4 regions of the Micromonospora eburnea genome follow, and region 2 is predicted to be linked to each of the others. Evidence: riboswitches for the same ligand, from Rfam matches in the RefSeq annotation. Region 2 holds a riboswitch; each other region holds the start of a gene.
The links. Region 2 has a riboswitch for cyclic di-AMP ahead of GA0070604_RS02335 (coiled-coil domain-containing protein). Riboswitches for the same ligand answer to the same signal wherever they lie in the genome.
Positions count from the first base shown of each region.

Region 1: it holds a riboswitch for cyclic di-AMP, as region 2 does, so the genes downstream of both, GA0070604_RS24075 (coiled-coil domain-containing protein) here and GA0070604_RS02335 (coiled-coil domain-containing protein) in region 2, are expected to answer to the same signal.
Region 3: it holds a riboswitch for cyclic di-AMP, as region 2 does, so the genes downstream of both, GA0070604_RS17225 (transglycosylase family protein) here and GA0070604_RS02335 (coiled-coil domain-containing protein) in region 2, are expected to answer to the same signal.
Region 4: it holds a riboswitch for cyclic di-AMP, as region 2 does, so the genes downstream of both, GA0070604_RS00180 (C40 family peptidase) here and GA0070604_RS02335 (coiled-coil domain-containing protein) in region 2, are expected to answer to the same signal.

Region 1 covers NZ_FMHY01000002.1:5,578,442-5,582,307, forward strand. Annotated here, with positions in the region: gene GA0070604_RS24065 (HelD family protein) at 1-808, shown strand, start outside; gene GA0070604_RS24070 (cation diffusion facilitator family transporter) at 925-1,839, shown strand; cyclic di-AMP (ydaO/yuaA leader) riboswitch at 1,972-2,103, shown strand; gene GA0070604_RS24075 (coiled-coil domain-containing protein) at 2,110-3,171, shown strand; gene GA0070604_RS24080 (hypothetical protein) at 3,262-3,774, shown strand.
Region 2 covers NZ_FMHY01000002.1:442,110-445,975, reverse strand. Annotated here, with positions in the region: gene GA0070604_RS02345 (DUF6153 family protein) at 1-148, opposite strand, end outside; gene GA0070604_RS02340 (YibE/F family protein) at 334-1,665, shown strand; cyclic di-AMP (ydaO/yuaA leader) riboswitch at 1,805-1,935, shown strand; gene GA0070604_RS02335 (coiled-coil domain-containing protein) at 1,940-2,959, shown strand; gene GA0070604_RS02330 (carbonic anhydrase) at 2,982-3,614, opposite strand; gene GA0070604_RS02325 (helix-turn-helix transcriptional regulator) at 3,816-3,866, shown strand, end outside.
Region 3 covers NZ_FMHY01000002.1:3,798,238-3,802,103, reverse strand. Annotated here, with positions in the region: gene GA0070604_RS17230 (LLM class flavin-dependent oxidoreductase) at 108-1,676, opposite strand; cyclic di-AMP (ydaO/yuaA leader) riboswitch at 2,021-2,194, shown strand; gene GA0070604_RS17225 (transglycosylase family protein) at 2,193-2,840, shown strand; gene GA0070604_RS17220 (YbaB/EbfC family nucleoid-associated protein) at 3,013-3,468, shown strand; gene GA0070604_RS17215 (M4 family metallopeptidase) at 3,598-3,866, opposite strand, start outside.
Region 4 covers NZ_FMHY01000002.1:8,422-12,287, forward strand. Annotated here, with positions in the region: gene GA0070604_RS00175 (N-acetylmuramoyl-L-alanine amidase) at 1-1,656, opposite strand, end outside; cyclic di-AMP (ydaO/yuaA leader) riboswitch at 1,894-2,031, shown strand; gene GA0070604_RS00180 (C40 family peptidase) at 2,045-3,079, shown strand; gene dcd (dCTP deaminase) at 3,152-3,730, opposite strand; gene GA0070604_RS00190 (pyridoxamine 5'-phosphate oxidase family protein) at 3,809-3,866, shown strand, end outside.

The sequences.
Region 1 (3,866 bases), 5.1 Mb from region 2:
CGCCGACATCGCCCTGCTGGACGAGCTGGACGCGCTGCTCGGCAAGCCGGTGCAGCGGGCGAGGCCGAAGCGCGATCCGTTCCGGCTCGCCGGGGGCGTCCGGGAGCTGAGCACGTTCGCGGACCGGCAGCGGGCGGCCCGGGCCGCCGCCCGGGAGCGGCCGGAGGACTACCGCGACTACGCCCACGTGGTGGTCGACGAGGCGCAGGACGTCTCGCCGATGCAGTGGCGCATGATCGGCCGGCGCGGCCGGCTGGCCTCCTGGACGGTGGTGGGCGACCCGGCGCAGACGGCCTGGACGGGCGATCCGGAGGAGCTGACCCGGGCCCGCGACCAGGCGCTGGGGCGGCGGCGCCGGCACCGGTACGAGCTGACCACCAACTATCGCAACTCGGCCGAGATCTTCGCGGTGGCGGCGGCGGAGATCCGCCGACGCTACCCGGACCTGGCGCTGCCGACCGCGGTGCGCTCCACCGGGGTGCCGCCGGTCGAGCGGACCGTGCCCGCCGCCGAGCTGCCCGCCGCGACCGTCGCGGCGACCGAGACGCTGCTGGCCGAGGTCGAGGGGACGGTCGGCGTGATCACGCCGGTGCCGCGCCGGGACGAGGTCGCCGGCTGGCTGGGCGACCTGGGCGGCGGCCGGCTCCAGGTGGTGACCAGCCTTCAGGCCAAGGGCATGGAGTACGACGGGGTGGTGCTGGTGGCGCCGAGCGAGATCCGGGCCGATCCCGGGTCGGGCGTACGGACGCTCTACGTGGCGCTGTCCCGGGCCACCCAGCGCCTCACCACCCTCGACCCGGCGCGCTGACGGCGCCTGCGATCGCGGCGGACCCTGAGCTGGCCCACCTCAGGCGTTCACTTGCATACATAGCGATGTGAGCATAGATTAGGCGCGAGCGAGGTGCGGGACGAAAGGGTGTGGGCGTGGGCGCAGGTCATGACCACAGCGGCGGGATCACCAACGCCGCGCACCGCCACCGGGGTCGACTCTGGGCCGCGTTCGGGCTGCTCAGCGCCCTGATGGTGGTCGAGGCGGTGACCGCGTTCGCCACCGGCTCGCTGGCCCTGCTCTCGGATGCCGGGCACATGTTCACCGACGTGCTCGGCATCGGCATGGCGCTCGCCGCGATCACCGCCACCCGACGCGCCAACACCGATCCGCAGCGCACCTTCGGGCTCTACCGGCTGGAGGTGCTGGCCGCGCTCGCCAACGCGGTCCTGCTCGGCGCGGTCGCCGCCTACGTGCTCGTCGAGGCCGTACGCCGGTTCGGCGAACCGCCGGAGGTGCTCGCCGGGCCGATGCTGGCCGTGGCGGTGCTCGGCCTGCTCGCCAACCTCGTCGCGTTCGCGCTGCTGCGGGCCGGCGCGCAGGAGAGCATCAACCTGCGCGGGGCGTACCTGGAGGTGCTCGGCGACCTGCTGGGCTCGCTCGGCGTGATCGCCGCCGCGCTGGTCATCACGTTCACCGACTGGTGGTGGGCCGACCCGCTGGTCGCCGTCGCGATCGGCCTGTTCATCCTGCCGCGGACCTGGCGGCTCGGCCGGGCGGCGGTCCGCATCCTGGTGCAGGTCGCGCCGGAACACCTCCAGGTGACCGCGGTGCACGACCGGCTGGCCGCGGTGCCCGGCGTCGCCGAGGTGCACGACCTGCACGTCTGGACGCTCACCTCCGGCATGGACGTGGCGTCGGCGCACCTGACCACGGCCCCCGACGCCGAGGTGAGCGAGGTGCTCGCCGCGGCCCGGGCCGCGCTGCACGAGGACTTCCGGATCGATCACGCCACGTTGCAGATCGAACCCGGAGCGTCGGCCGGAACGTGTGGACCGGCGGAGTGGTAATTAGGGCAAACTTAAATCCAAGTGGCTATTGTGCATTCATGCCGGCTTTAATCCGATTCCCAGCCCTCGTCCGGCGGGTCCCGGCCGGTAGGCTCAGTCGCGGTCTCCGCAGGCGGCACAGCACGTCGCCGGTGGTGGCCGTCGCCTAATCGCCGCAGCTCGGCGAGCCGGGGAACCACCTTCCTGGGGTGCATCCGCGTCAGCGGTAGGGATCTTCCGTCCCGAACCCGTCAGCTAACCCGGTCGGCGGTTGACGGAAGGACAGCTGGAATGCCATCTGCACGACGGACGGCCGCCCGGTTGGCGGCCCTGCTCGTCGCGGCGCTCGCCCTCGGCGTCGCGACCGCGCCGGTCTCCCCCGCCTCGGCCGCCCCGACCGGGCTGCTCGCCGCCGCGCCCGGCGACGACGAGGGCGGCACCGCGGCGCTACGCGCCCAGCTCGACGCGGCGAGCAAGGGCTGGCTGGACGCGCGGGCGGCGTTGAACCGCTCGGTGAAGCGGCAGCAGCAGCTCACCGCCCAACTCAAGACGATCAACGCGGAGCTGGGCGTACGCGACGCCAAGGTCGGCGAGATCGCCGCGGTCGCGTACCGGGCCGGGCGACTCGGCACCGCCGGGGCGCTGCTCAACAGCGGCAGCCCGCAGAGCTTCATGGACCGCGCCGCCACCCTGCAACAGGTCGCCGCGCAGGAGGACCGCGCGCTGCGCGACCTGATCGACACCCGGGACCAGGCCACCCGTACCCAGGCGGCGTTGACCGGCGAGATCCAGGAGCAGCGCCGGCAGGTCACGGTGATGGCCAAGCGCAAGGAACAGGCGGAACGCGCGCTCGAGGTGGCCAACAAACGGGCCGCCACCACCACCGCCAGTGGCGGCAGCGTGCAGGGCACGTCCCGCGCCAACGCCACCCCGGCCCCGCGCAACGCCGACGGTTCCTGGCCGGCGGAGTCGTGCAGCGTCAACGACCCGACCCCGGCCAACGGCTGCATCACCCCGCGTACCCTGCACGCGCTCCAGCAGGCCAAGGCCGCCGGGTTCACCCGGTACGTCTCCTGCTACCGGCCCAGCGGCTCCGGCGAACACCCCAAGGGCCGCGCCTGCGACTTCGCCGCCCAGAAGGACGGCTTCGGCGGGGTGGCCACCGGCGGCGACAAGACGTACGGCAACAACCTGGCCGCGTACTTCATCCGCAACGCCGACCCGCTCGCCGTGCTCTACGTGATCTGGTACAAGCAGATCTGGCTGCCCAGCAGCGGGTGGAAGGCGTACAGCGGCGGCAACGGCGACCCGTCCAGTGACCACACCAACCACGTGCACCTGTCGGTGTACTGACCACCCCGGGCCGGCTACGCCCGGGGACGTACGGCGGATGTCGTCGTACGGGTCACGACAGCGGGGCGGCGACGGTCGAGCATCGAGGGCATGAGCCGACTCTCTCCCACCGGACGCAAGGCCCTGCTCACCCTGCACCTGGTCACCTCGCTCAGCTGGCTCGGCGCCGACCTGGTGCTGCTCGCGCTGGGGGTGGCCGGACTGCGCGGGGCCGACGCCGAGGTGGTCTACCCGGCCGCGGGCCTGCTGGTCACCTGGCTCTTCGCCCCGCTGAGCGTGCTGGTCTGGCTGGTCGGGCTGGCCAGCGCGCTGCTCACCCCGTGGGGCCTGCTGCGCTGGCGCTGGGTGCTGGTGAAGTTCGCGATCACCACGGCGATGCTGGGGTTGGTGCTGCTGCTGCTCGCCCCGACGGTGCGCCGGATCGCCGAACTGGGGACGGACCTCACCACCCGGGACCGGCTGGACCTGATCATCCCGCCGACGGTCTCCACCACCCTGTTGATCGTCATGACCGTGCTGTCCACCTACAAGCCATGGGGACGCCTGCGCCCGGCCGCCCCGGTGGCCCGCCGACCGGGTGATCGTGCTCGGTCAAGGATGTAGTGACCCGGAACCTCCGACGGAGGCCACTACCTCCCGGATCGAGCACGATCTCGCGGCGGGCGCGCGGGTGGGCACAGCACGCGGGGCGGACG
Region 2 (3,866 bases):
GGTGCCCGCTGTCGTGCCCGCCGGACCGACCGGCGGGACCATGTGCGCCGTGGCCGAGGGTGTGCATGGCGGCCAACCCGACCAGCGTGCAGAGCAGCAGCAGGAGCCGGGCCATCCGCCCGGTCATCGGCGCCGCCTTCGTACGCACGTCGACCACGCTAACCGGTGCGGCCGGGCCGGCCGCGGGGAACCCGTCGATCGGGTCGCTCCGGGCCGGCCTGGCTACCATTCCCCGCGATGACTGGCGCCGCCGCCCCCGTGCGCCTCCGCCGGCCCGGTGAACCGACCAGCCCGGCGACACGTCTCCGGCTGTGAATCGTTGGGAGTTTCGCCATGGGCGCCGACCACACCCGTCCCGCTCCGTCCGCCCCGCCCGGCGTACGACGGATCCTCGTCGCGACGGTGGTGCCGCTGTTCCTGGTCACCGTGGTCGCCGCGCTCGTGCTCTGGCCACGGGACACCCGGGAGCCGGCGGGCAGCGCGGACGTGCCGCGCTACCACGGCACGGTGACCCGGGTGGTGACCGAACCCTGCCCACCGGCACCGGAGACGCCGGAGGGCGACCCGGGGGGCTCCACCGGCCCCTGCGGTACGGTCACCGTCGCCGCCGAGCAGGGCCCGGACGCCGGACGGCAGGTCGAGGCACCCGTCCCGGCCGGCCCCGGCGCGCCCCGGGTCGAGGTGGGCGACGCGGTCGTGCTGGTCGAGTTGGCGGACCCGGCCGACCCGGCGACGAAGAGCTACCAGATCGCCGAACACCAGCGCGGCGCGCCACTGGCCTGGCTCGCCGTGCTCTTCGCCGTCGCCATCGTCGCGTTCGGCCGCTGGCGCGGGTTGGCCGCGCTGGGCGGCCTGGTGGCGAGCTTCGCCGTCCTGCTCGGTTTCGTGCTGCCCGGGATCGCCGGCGGCCAGCCGCCCCTGCTGGTGGCGATCGTCGGGTCCGCGCTGATCATGTTCGTGGTGCTCTACCTGACCCACGGGATCTCCGCGCAGACCTCGGTGGCGGTGCTCGGCACCCTGGGCAGCCTGGTGCTGACCGGCGTCCTCGGCGCCCTGGCCACCGCGGCCACCCACCTGACCGGCTTCGGCAGCGAGGACGCCACCACCCTGTCGATGTTCCAGAGCGACGTCGACCTGCACGGGTTGCTTCTGGCCGGCATCATCATCGGCTCGCTCGGTGTGCTGGACGACGTCACCGTCACCCAGGCCGCCACGGTCACCGAGCTGGCGTACGCGAACCCGGGGCTGTCCCGGATCCAGCTCTACCGGGCGGCCACCCGGGTGGGCCGCGCGCACATCGCCTCCACGGTCAACACGATCGTGCTGGCGTACGCGGGCGCTTCGCTGCCGCTGCTGCTCCTGCTCGTCGCCGACTCACGCCCGCTGAGTCAGATCCTGACCAGCGAGTTCCTGGCCCAGGAGATCGTCCGTAGCATCGTGGCCACGCTCGGCCTGATCGCCGCCGTACCGCTGACCACCGGGCTGGCCGCGGTGGTCACCGCCGCCGGCCGGCGCGCCGGGTCGGAGACCGAACCGCCGGAGCGGCCCGCCTCCCGGCCACCGGCGGAGCGGGACGACGCCCTGGCGGCGCTCGGCGGGGCGGTCGCGGGGCGGCGCGGGCCGCAGGGGAACACGGAGGACGCATGGCGAGACTCCACAGCGTGATCACGGGTTCCAAACGCGACGCCGGTCACGCAGGGCGACGACGAAATCGCACTATTGGTCGGCTTCCGGACGTAGATCGCCGCGGGGACTCTCAGGTAACGTCGCTGCCGGTCACCGCCGAAGGCGCGCAGCGGCGCCTGCGGTGCCGCCGCCCAATCGCCCGACGGCGAGCCGGGGAACCAGGTACGAGGGGTGAATCCGCGTCAGCGGTAGGGGCCACTTCCGCCCCGAACCCGGCAGCTAACCCGGTCGGCGGTCGACGGAAGGGAACACTGTGACGGCACCCCTGCGCCACTGGTTGACACCCGTGGTGGCCGTACTCGCCGCGTTCGCCATCGTCGCCGGGCCGGCCCCGGCGCTGGCCGCGCCGACCAACCCCACCCCCTCGGGGCACGAGGAGGACAACGATCCTCCGCTCATCACGGACGTCATCGACGCCACGAACCGCGCCTACCTCCAGGCCAAGGCGAAGCTGGAGAAGTCGAAGAAGCGCCAACTCCAACTGGCCATCGAGGTACGCGCCGCGCAGGCCGAACTCGACGCGCTGCGCCCACAGGTCGGCCAGGTCGCCGCGCAGTCGTACCGCACCGGCCGGATCGGTGCGGTGGCCGTGCTGCTGGAGAGCAACTCGCCCGACTCGTTCGTCCAGCGGGCCGCCGCCCTGGACGAGCTGAACCTGGTCAACGGGCAGCGGCTGGCGGCGATCAACGCGGCGAAGACCCGTGCGGAGCAGGCCAAGCTCGCGCTCGACGCCGAGGTGCGCGAGCAGGAGAAGCAGAAGAACGCGATGGCGCGGGAGAAGGTCGCGGCGGAGAAGGCGTTGGCGCTGGTCGGCGGGAAGGGCTTCACCGGCGGTCTGGTCTCGGCCACCTCGCCGGTGGCCCGGATCGGTCCCGGTCGCACCGCCGACGGCGGCTGGAAGCCCGAGTCGTGCAGCGCGGACGACCCCACCACCTCGGGCTGTATCACCCCGCGCACCCTGCACGCCTACAAGGAGGTCCGGCGGGCCGGCTTCAACCGCTTCGCCGGCTGCTACCGGCCTGGTGGGCCGTGGGAGCATCCGAAGGGTCGGGCCTGCGACTGGTCGTTGCAGAACAGCGGCTTCGCGCCCTGGCACAACAACGACACCCGGATGTACGGCAACAACCTCGCCGCCTTCCTCATCCGCAACGCCGATCGGCTGGGCATCTACTACGTGATCTGGAACCGGCAGATCTGGTTCCCGGCGACCGGTTGGAAGTCCTACAGCGGCCCCTCCAACCACACCGACCACGTCCACATGTCGCTGCTCTAGCCGTCGTACGCCGAGGGGCGCGTCAGACCACCGTCGTGGTCGGCGTGCCCGCCGGCACCTCGGCCACCGTCCGCACCTCGCCCGCGCTGAGCCGGTACGACATGCCGACCACCCCGCACCGGCCGACGGCCACCAGGTCGGCGAGCACGGCGGACCGGGCCAGCAGCGCCTCCACGGTCTGCGCGATGTGGATGTCGACGATCCCGTCCACGTCCTCGATGCCCTGCCGGGCGGCCCGGCGCAGGCTGGGCACGACGGCCTCGACCACCGCCCCCAGGTGCCCGGCCGGGGAGGTGCCGGTGGCGACCGCTTCGCGGGCGGCCTGCACCGCCCCGCAGGAGTCGTGCCCGAGCACCACGACCAGCGGTACGCCGAGCACGGTGACCGCGTACTCGACGCTGCCGAGCACCTCGGGGCCGACGGTGTGGCCGGCGGTCCGCACCACGAAGACGTCTCCGAGGCCACGGTCGAAGATGATCTCGGCAGCGAGCCGGGAGTCGGAGCAGCCGACAATCACCGCGAAGGGGTGCTGGCCGTCGGCGACCGCGGCCCGGTGGCCGGCGTCCTGGTTCGGATGCCGGGGTACGCCCGTGACGAAGCGACGGTTGCCGGCGTACAGCTCGGCGAGCGCCTGTTCGGGAGTGGTCGGCGTCACGGCAGTCACCTCGTCCTCGCGTGGAACGACCTGGTCAACCCGGTCGGCGGCGGAGACGGCCGCGGGAACCACCGTCACACCCACAGCCAAGATACGTCAAGATTTACGTGATACAGGTTTCATGTGTTGCCGAGCGCTTGACCTGACGGCAGCGGGAGCGGGCCGGGGCAGGAGCCGGGACGCCCCGCCCGGGGCCATACCATGACCATCATGGCGACGACAGCGCGCGAGAACGGGAGCGGCCGTAACTGG
Region 3 (3,866 bases), 3.4 Mb from region 2:
GGCCAACCGTAGCTCGACCTATCTGACCTGCGCTAATGTGAGGATCGGTCGGTGTGATGGGGCGGTCTGCGACTGCCGGACGCCGGGGTCGCGCGGCCTTCGAGGCGTCAGACCTGGCCGGCGTAGAAGCCGTGGCGGGCCAGCGGCTCCACGATCTCGCGCTCCTCGTAGGACAGGTGCGACAGCAGGGTGTCGGTGAGGACATCCACCGCCTGTTGAAGCCGGGTGAAGTCCCCCGGGTTGCGGATCAGGTCGACCAGGGCGCGGTCCACTCCCTCCACCACGTCGTGGATCACCACGTGCTCCGCCTCCAGGCGGTCGAGCACCGGGCCCAGCCCGGGCTCCGCGCGTCGCAGATGCGGGAAGATCGAGTTGTCCTCCAGCCCGTGGTGCTGGGTGACCACCGTGCAGTACGCGGCGCAGTACGCCCCCAGCGTCCAGTTGTTCTGCCGCATGGTCATCTGGTTGAGCACGGCCCGGGCCGCGCCGGCGGAGACGACTCCGCGCTTGACCTGTTCGAGCAGGTCGCGCACCTGCGACAGCTCCTGCCGCAGGTGGTCGTGCACGTCCACCAGGTGCGCCCCGACGGCCTGGGCGTGCGGGGTGTAGACGTGGCCGGCCGGAGCGGGCGGGGCGGCCGGGCGGGTCGACTCGTCCCAGAGCTGATGGTCGGTCAGTCGTACCCCGGGGTCGGGGGTGGGGGCGACGGCGAGCGCGGCGGCGCCGCCGGCCTCGACCGCCTCGCGTTGTTCCTCGGTGGCCGCGGCGCGGGTGCCGGGTTCGGTGCGTTCGGCGGCGACCAGTTCGCGGACCGCGGGCGCCACCTCCTGCGCGAAGAGTTGGATCGTGGTGGGGTCGTCGGCGCCGAGGATGAACGTGGAGATGCCGAGGTCCAGGGTGAGCCCGGCCAGTTCCTCCACCCACTGCGCGGGAGGCCCGGCCAGGAAACCGGTGGAGGACCGGGCGAACCGGCCGGAGACGTTGAGCAGCCGCCGCACCGCGCGAGGGTCGCGGCCGGCCGCCTCGGCGCCCTCGTCGATCAGCGTGTTCAGCTCCGGCAACTCCGCCGGCCCGTTCGGCAGGTACGACAGCGACGGCAGCCAGCCGTCCGCCGCGCGGCCGACCAGCCGCAACATCCGCGGCTTGTACGCGCCCACCCAGATCCCCACCGGGTGGGCCGGTGACGGCCCCCGCTTCGCCCCGACCACCCGGTAGTGCTCGCCCTCGACCCGGACCATGCCGCGCCGATCGGCGTCCCAGACCTCGCGGATCACCCGGATCGCCTCGTCGAGGGCGTCCACCGCCTGCCCGGGGCTCAGCCGTCGCCCGCCGACCGCCTCGATCGCCTCCCAGAACGCGCCGGCCCCGAGCCCCAGCTCGACCCGGCCGCCGGTGAGCAGGTCCAGACTGGCCACGCTGCGCGCCAGCACCACCGGCTGGCGCAGGGGCAGGTTGAGCACGTTGCCGGCCAGCCGGACCCGACTGGTCGCCGCGGCCACGAACGACATCAGCGTCCAGGTGTCCAGGAAACCCGGCTGGTACGGATGGTCCTGGAAGGTGACCAGGTCGAGGCCGGCCTGCTCGCAGAGCTTGGCCAGCGCCACCACCTGCTCCGGTCGGGCCGCGGTGGGGGTGAGGAAGCCCCCGAAAACCAGTTCGTGTCCGTAGTCGGTCATCATTCTCCGCCTGCTCAGCCGGCCCGGCGATCGCGCCGGACCCCGCCACGGTAGTCGGCGCCGCCGGCGTCGCGTCCGCCGCTCCCGGAACCGACAGGTCGTTCACAATCGGCCGTTGCGATGGGGCTGGTAAATGCCTGGTGGGCCGACCGCCACCGTCCTGAAGGGAGAGGGTGGTTTTTCGGCTTTGCCGTCTCCGGCTGAGGCGGCTTGTAAGGCACCTTCGGACGGTGCGCAACTCGTCCGCGACGCCTTCGCCCGGCCGGGTGAAGAACTTCACAAGAAGTGGGCGATCATCCGAAATCGTCCCTAACGTCGTTTGTGTTCGCGATCGCGGACACCCCGGGCCGGTAACGCCTAATCCCGCCACCGGCCTGTGGTACCTGGACCTCAGGCGGGAGCGGGGGACCCACATGTTCCTCGGTGCTCGACACCTCGGGGTGAAGCCGCCGATCCGGCGGCCGGGCTCCTCGGCCCGAACCCGACAGCTCACCTCGTCGGCGTGGAGGAACCCACATGGCAACTGAACACGTCGCACGTCGCCGACGCGTCACCGGGCGTCGGGTCGCCATCGGAGCGCTCGTCGCCGGCGCCGCCGCCATCCTCGCGCCGGCCGCACCGGCGAGCGCGTCCAGCGTGAACTGGGACGCCATCGCGCAGTGCGAGTCCGGCGGCAACTGGCACATCAACACCGGCAACGGCTACTACGGCGGACTCCAGTTCTCGAAGAGCACCTGGAACGGCTACGGCGGCCAGCGGTACGCCAGCCGCGCCGACCTGGCCAGCCGCGGTGAGCAGATCGCCATCGCCGAGAAGGTCCTGGACGGGCAGGGCATCGGTGCCTGGCCGGTCTGCGGCCGCAAGGGCGGCTCGACGAAGCACCACTCGTCCACGTCGGAGTCCGCCGGCCGCAGATCGCCGAAGAAGGCGACCAGCGAGCGGGCGTCGCGGGACGGCCAGCCGGCGACCCGCGGCCACCGGCGTACCCCGTCGAGCTCGGGCGGCACCGACAGCTACCTGGTCAAGCGCGGTGACACCCTGTCCGAGATCGCCGACGCGCGCGACCTCGCCGGCGGCTGGCAGGCGCTGTACGAGCGCAACCGGCGGGTGGTCGGTGACGACCCGGACCGGATCTTCCCGGGCCAGCGACTGCGTCTGCCCTGACCCGTCGTGGGGCGGCAGCCTGTCGCCCACGTGGAGTGGCCACCCCCACCCGGGGTGGCCACTCTTCGGGTGACGGCGGCCCGGGCACGCCGTCGTGCCCGGCCGGGTCGGCGGCGGCGGGCGTGGTTGCTAAGGTCACGGTGCTCCGGAAAGACGTGAAGAAAGCGCGGCTATGACCAACGACCCGTTCTCCGCGGCCGCGAGCCTCGACGAACTGCTCACCCAGACGCAGCAGGCGCTGTCCTCGATGCGGTCCCGGGCGGCCGAGCAACCCGACGGCGACCCGGGGCGGTTGCTCCGCGCCGAGGGCTCCGCAGCCGCCGGCCAGGTCCGCGCCGTGGTCGTCCAGGGTGGCCGGCTCGAGTCCGTCACCGTCGACCCGCAGTTGGCCGAGGCGGGCATGGAGGTGGTCTGCGGGCACGTCGTGGTGGCCGTCAACGCGGCCCTCGCCGACCTCGACGCCCAGGTCAGCGCCTCGGCGCGGGCCGACGTCGACGCCCTCGCCGCGCGGCTCGGCGGGCTCCAGGAGCAGTCGGTACGGCAGATGGAGCTGTTCAGCCGGGCGATGGAGGACGTTGTGGCCCGGCTCAACCGCGGCGGTGACGTGGGCGCCCGGGCGGACCGCTGAGGCGAGCGGCGCCCCCGGTCCGGGGCGGTTACCGGCTGCTCCCGGCGGCCCTGGGACGGACGAGGCGCGGGCTGACGCGACGAAGCGGCCGGCCGCCGGGAGGACGACGGCCGGCCGCTTCTTCCGTGATCAGGAGAGGTTGACCGCGGCGTCGTCGATGACGAAGGAGGTCTGCAGAAGACTGTCCTCCACGCCGCTGAACGAGATGGTGGCGGTCGTGCCGGCCAGCGACGAGATGTCGAAGGACCGCTGGACGTAGCCGACGGCCGCGTTGGCGTTGGAGTAGGTGGCCAGGGTGGTGCTACCCGCCTTGACGGTCAGCTTGTCGTAGGCCGTGGAGCCCGACTCCGCGGTGTCGATGTGCAACCAGAAGGTGAGCGTCGCCCGGCAGCCGGACG
Region 4 (3,866 bases), 430 kb from region 2:
CTGGCCGAGGTACCAGATCGCCGTCCAGTCGCCCTGAACACCGGCGAGGGCGTACGTCTGACCGGCCGAGGCACGGGCGCCGTGGTCGGAGATGTACATGGTGTTCGGCGCGCCGTTCGGCTGCAGCCCCCGGTCGTTGACCAGCGGCGCGTCGATGCTCGGCGCGGTGCGCAGGATGACCGAGGAGGAGCCGCGCAGCGGGCAGGGCTGGATCGGCGGCAGCGGACTCGGGACGCCCGGCGGCTGCCGGTTGCAGCCGGTGAAGGCGGGCTGGTTGCTGGCGTAGTCCGGGTCGATGGTGACCAGGCCGGTGTGCGGGGTCCCGGTGCCCTTGAACGGCGCCTTCATCAGGTCGAAGTAGTGCGACCAGTCCCAGTACGGACCCGGGTCCCAGTGCATCCCGGCCACGTTCCCGGGGAGAATGCCGGGCACGTTGTCGTGGCCCAGGATGTGCTGCCGGTCCAGCGGGATCTGGAAGCGCAGCGCCAGGTGCCGGACCAGCTTGGCCGAGGTGCGGTACATCGCCTCGGTGTACCAGGTGCCATGGCCGGCGAAGCCCTCGTGCTCGATGCCGATGGACTTGGCGTTGACGTACCAGTTGCCGGCGTGCCAGCCCACGTTCTTCGCCTTGATGTGCTGGGCGACGTAGCCGTCCACCGAGCGCAGCGTGTAGTGCCAACCCAGGTAGGTCTTGTCCTGGACCAGCCGCACGCTGGGGCCGAAGTAGCCCTCGGTGTCGTGGATGATGATGTACTCGATCTTTTGCTGGGCCGGCCGGTCGGCGAGGTCGTGGTTGCCGTAGTCGCCGGAGCCGGGGCCGTACTGCTCGTAGGGCGCGGGGATCCACTCGCAGGCGAGGCGGACCGGGCACTCCAGGCCGTCCGGCCGCTCGGCGCGGCGCAGCCCGAGCTTGTGCAGCCCGGACTGGTCCGGCGTCACCGCCGCGGCGGCGAGGGTCACCTGCTGGCCGTCGTCGGTGGTCCGGCTGGCGCCCTGGCTGATCTGGTCGTACACCTCGTCGGCGAAGGCCGCCGCGGCGTCCTCGGTGTCCGCGCCGGAATACCGGGCCACCGCGCCGTACCAGGCCGCCGGGTCGCTGCCGGCGCCGACCGGCCCACCCAGCTCCTCCTGGTACGAGGCGAGCAGCGCCGCGCCGCCCCGGATGTTGGCGACGGCGTCGCTGCGCAGCGTCTCCTTCGACTCGCCGGTGAGCTCGGCGGCGGCGTCGAGGGTCTGTAGCGAGGCCTGCGGCAGCACGTCACCGCTCGGCCGGGCCGCGGTCGCCGGGTCGAGCGCGAGCGGCCGGGAGTCGTCGCCGCGCGGGTCCTCGTCCTCGTCCACGTGGGCGCTGGAGGGCGTCGAGGCGACCTGGGCGGCGTCGGTCAGGTGCATCGGGCCGTAGCCGCCGCTGGTGCTCGGCTGGCCCGGGTGGGTGTCCCAGCGGGACTCCAGGTAGGAGACGCCCAACAGGACGCTCTGCGGCACACCGTACTCCGCCGCCGCGGCGGCGTACTGCTGTTGGCGGTCCGGGTTGTCGGTGGTCGCGCCGGTGAGGGGCGCCGCCGCGGTGGGACCGCTGGTCGCGAGAGCGGTGGCCGCCGCTACGGCGGCGGCCAGCAGTATCCGTCTGCGCGACGGTAGGGCTGAGAGGTGCATCGAACCTCCAGATCGGGATGGGGGTCACTGCGTCCTCACCCTCGCTCCGCGCATGGCTCCTGGTCAATACCTTTCCAGGAAACGGTGTCTCCCGTAAGAAACCTTCACGCACCGCCGGTCGTGGCCGCGAATTCGGATACGGAGTGTCACGGCGTCGTGGGTTGCGGATTGATAACGACGATCTCTACTCTGGTCAGTCGTCGACCGGTAGGTTCACCGCCCAGCCCGGGTGGTGGCGGTCGGACACCGCCGAGTCGCCTCCGGGCGAGCCGGGGACCCAGGTACCTGGGGTGAATCCGCGCCGTGGTGCGGTAGGGCGGCTCCCTTCCCGCCCGAACCCGTCAGCTAACCCGGTAGGCGGTCCAGGAAAGAAGGAGTACGGAGCCCGGTGGCACACCATGCCCCGCGGCGACCGTCGGTCCGGTCGTTCGGCCGGTCGACGGCTGCGCCGCGTATCCGCTGGTCCCGCTTCACCACCGCCCTCGCCGCCCTGGTCGGCGCCGCCGTCGTGCTGACCGGCGGCCCCACGGCGGTGCACGCCGAACCGTCGGTCGCCGAGATCGAGCGCCAGATCGACGAGGACTGGAACAAGCTCGAACCGATCATCGAGCAGGTCAACGCCACCCGCGAGGAGCTTGCCGCCAAGCGCAAGCAGGCCGCCGCGCTGGCCAAGCAGATCGCGCCCTTGCAGGCTCGGGTCGACGAGGCCCTCGGACAGGTCGGCGGGCTCGCCGCCGACGCGTACAAGGGCAACAACATCTCCACGGTCAACGCGCTGCTGGGCAGCCGGTCGCCCGGCGAGATCGTCGACAGCCTCGAGTTGCTCGACCGCTTCGCGCACCGCCAGCAGCAGCAGGTGCAGGCCGTGGCCGAACTGCGCGACCAGTTGGCCGCGAAGAAGAAGCCGCTGGACGACATGGTCGCCCAACTGGCCCGCACCGAGGCTCAGCTCGCGGCCAGGAAGAAGCAGATCGACGCCGAGATCGCCCGGCTGCAGAAGTTGCGGCTCAAGGTGTACGGCAACGGCGGCGGTGGCCCGCTACGCCCGGCGCCCTGCCCCGCCGGCTACCCGGGTGGCCCCGCCGGGGTCGCGGTCAAGTTCGCCTGTGCCCAGATCGGCAAGATCTACGTCTGGGGCGCCGCCGGCCCGGACCACTACGACTGCTCCGGCCTGACCATGGCGGCCTGGGCCAAGGCGGGCGTCTCACTGCCGCACAACGCCCGGCAACAGCACGACGTCACCAAGCGGGTGAGCCGCGACCAGCTACGCCCCGGCGACCTGGTCTTCTACTACGGCGACCTGCACCACGTCGCGATGTACGTCGGCGGTGGCTGGGTGGTGCACGCCTCCCAGTCGGGCAAGCCGATCACGATGAAGCGCGTCGAGGACGGCCAGATCAACAGCTACGGCCGCCCCGGCTGATGTGAAAGGAGGGGCCCCTTCTTAACGCCTGAGGTAGAGGAAGGGGCCCCTGTTAACACCCGGTTGATGCGGTCAGCGGGTCGGCCAGGTGCGCCAGTTCTGCCACGACCGGCTCGGCGTGGGCCCGCGCTGCCCCTGGTAGCGCGAGCCGTAGACCGCCGAGCCGTACGGGTGCTCGGCCGGCGACGAGAGCCGGAAGATGCAGAGCTGGCCGATCTTCATGCCCGGCCAGAGAGTGATCGGCAGGTTCGCCACGTTGGAGAGCTCCAGCGTGACGTGCCCGGAGAAGCCCGGGTCGATGAAACCGGCGGTCGAGTGGGTGAGCAGACCGAGCCGGCCGAGGCTCGACTTGCCCTCCAGCCGCCCGGCGAGCTGGTCGCCGAGCGAGATCACCTCAAGCGTGGAGGCGAGCACGAACTCGCCCGGGTGCAGTACGAACGGCTCGCCCTCGGGCACCTCCACCATCGAGGTCAGGTCGTCCTGCTGCACGGCCGGATCGATGTGGGTGTAGAGGTGGTTGTTGAAGACCCGGAAGAGCCGATCGAGGCGTACGTCGATGCTGGACGGCTGCACCAGCGCGGGCTCGAAGGGCTCCAGCGCGAGCGTGCCCGCCTCGATCTCGGAGGTCAGGTCGCGGTCGGAGAGCAGCATCGGAACACCATAGCGACCGGTACGGGTGACCTGCGTGTCGGACTGCGTACTCGTACACGTGTTCGATAGAATGTCCGCATGGCTTCCTGGTCCGAATTCGCCGCCGACGAGCCCCGACTCGCCGACGAGATCCGCC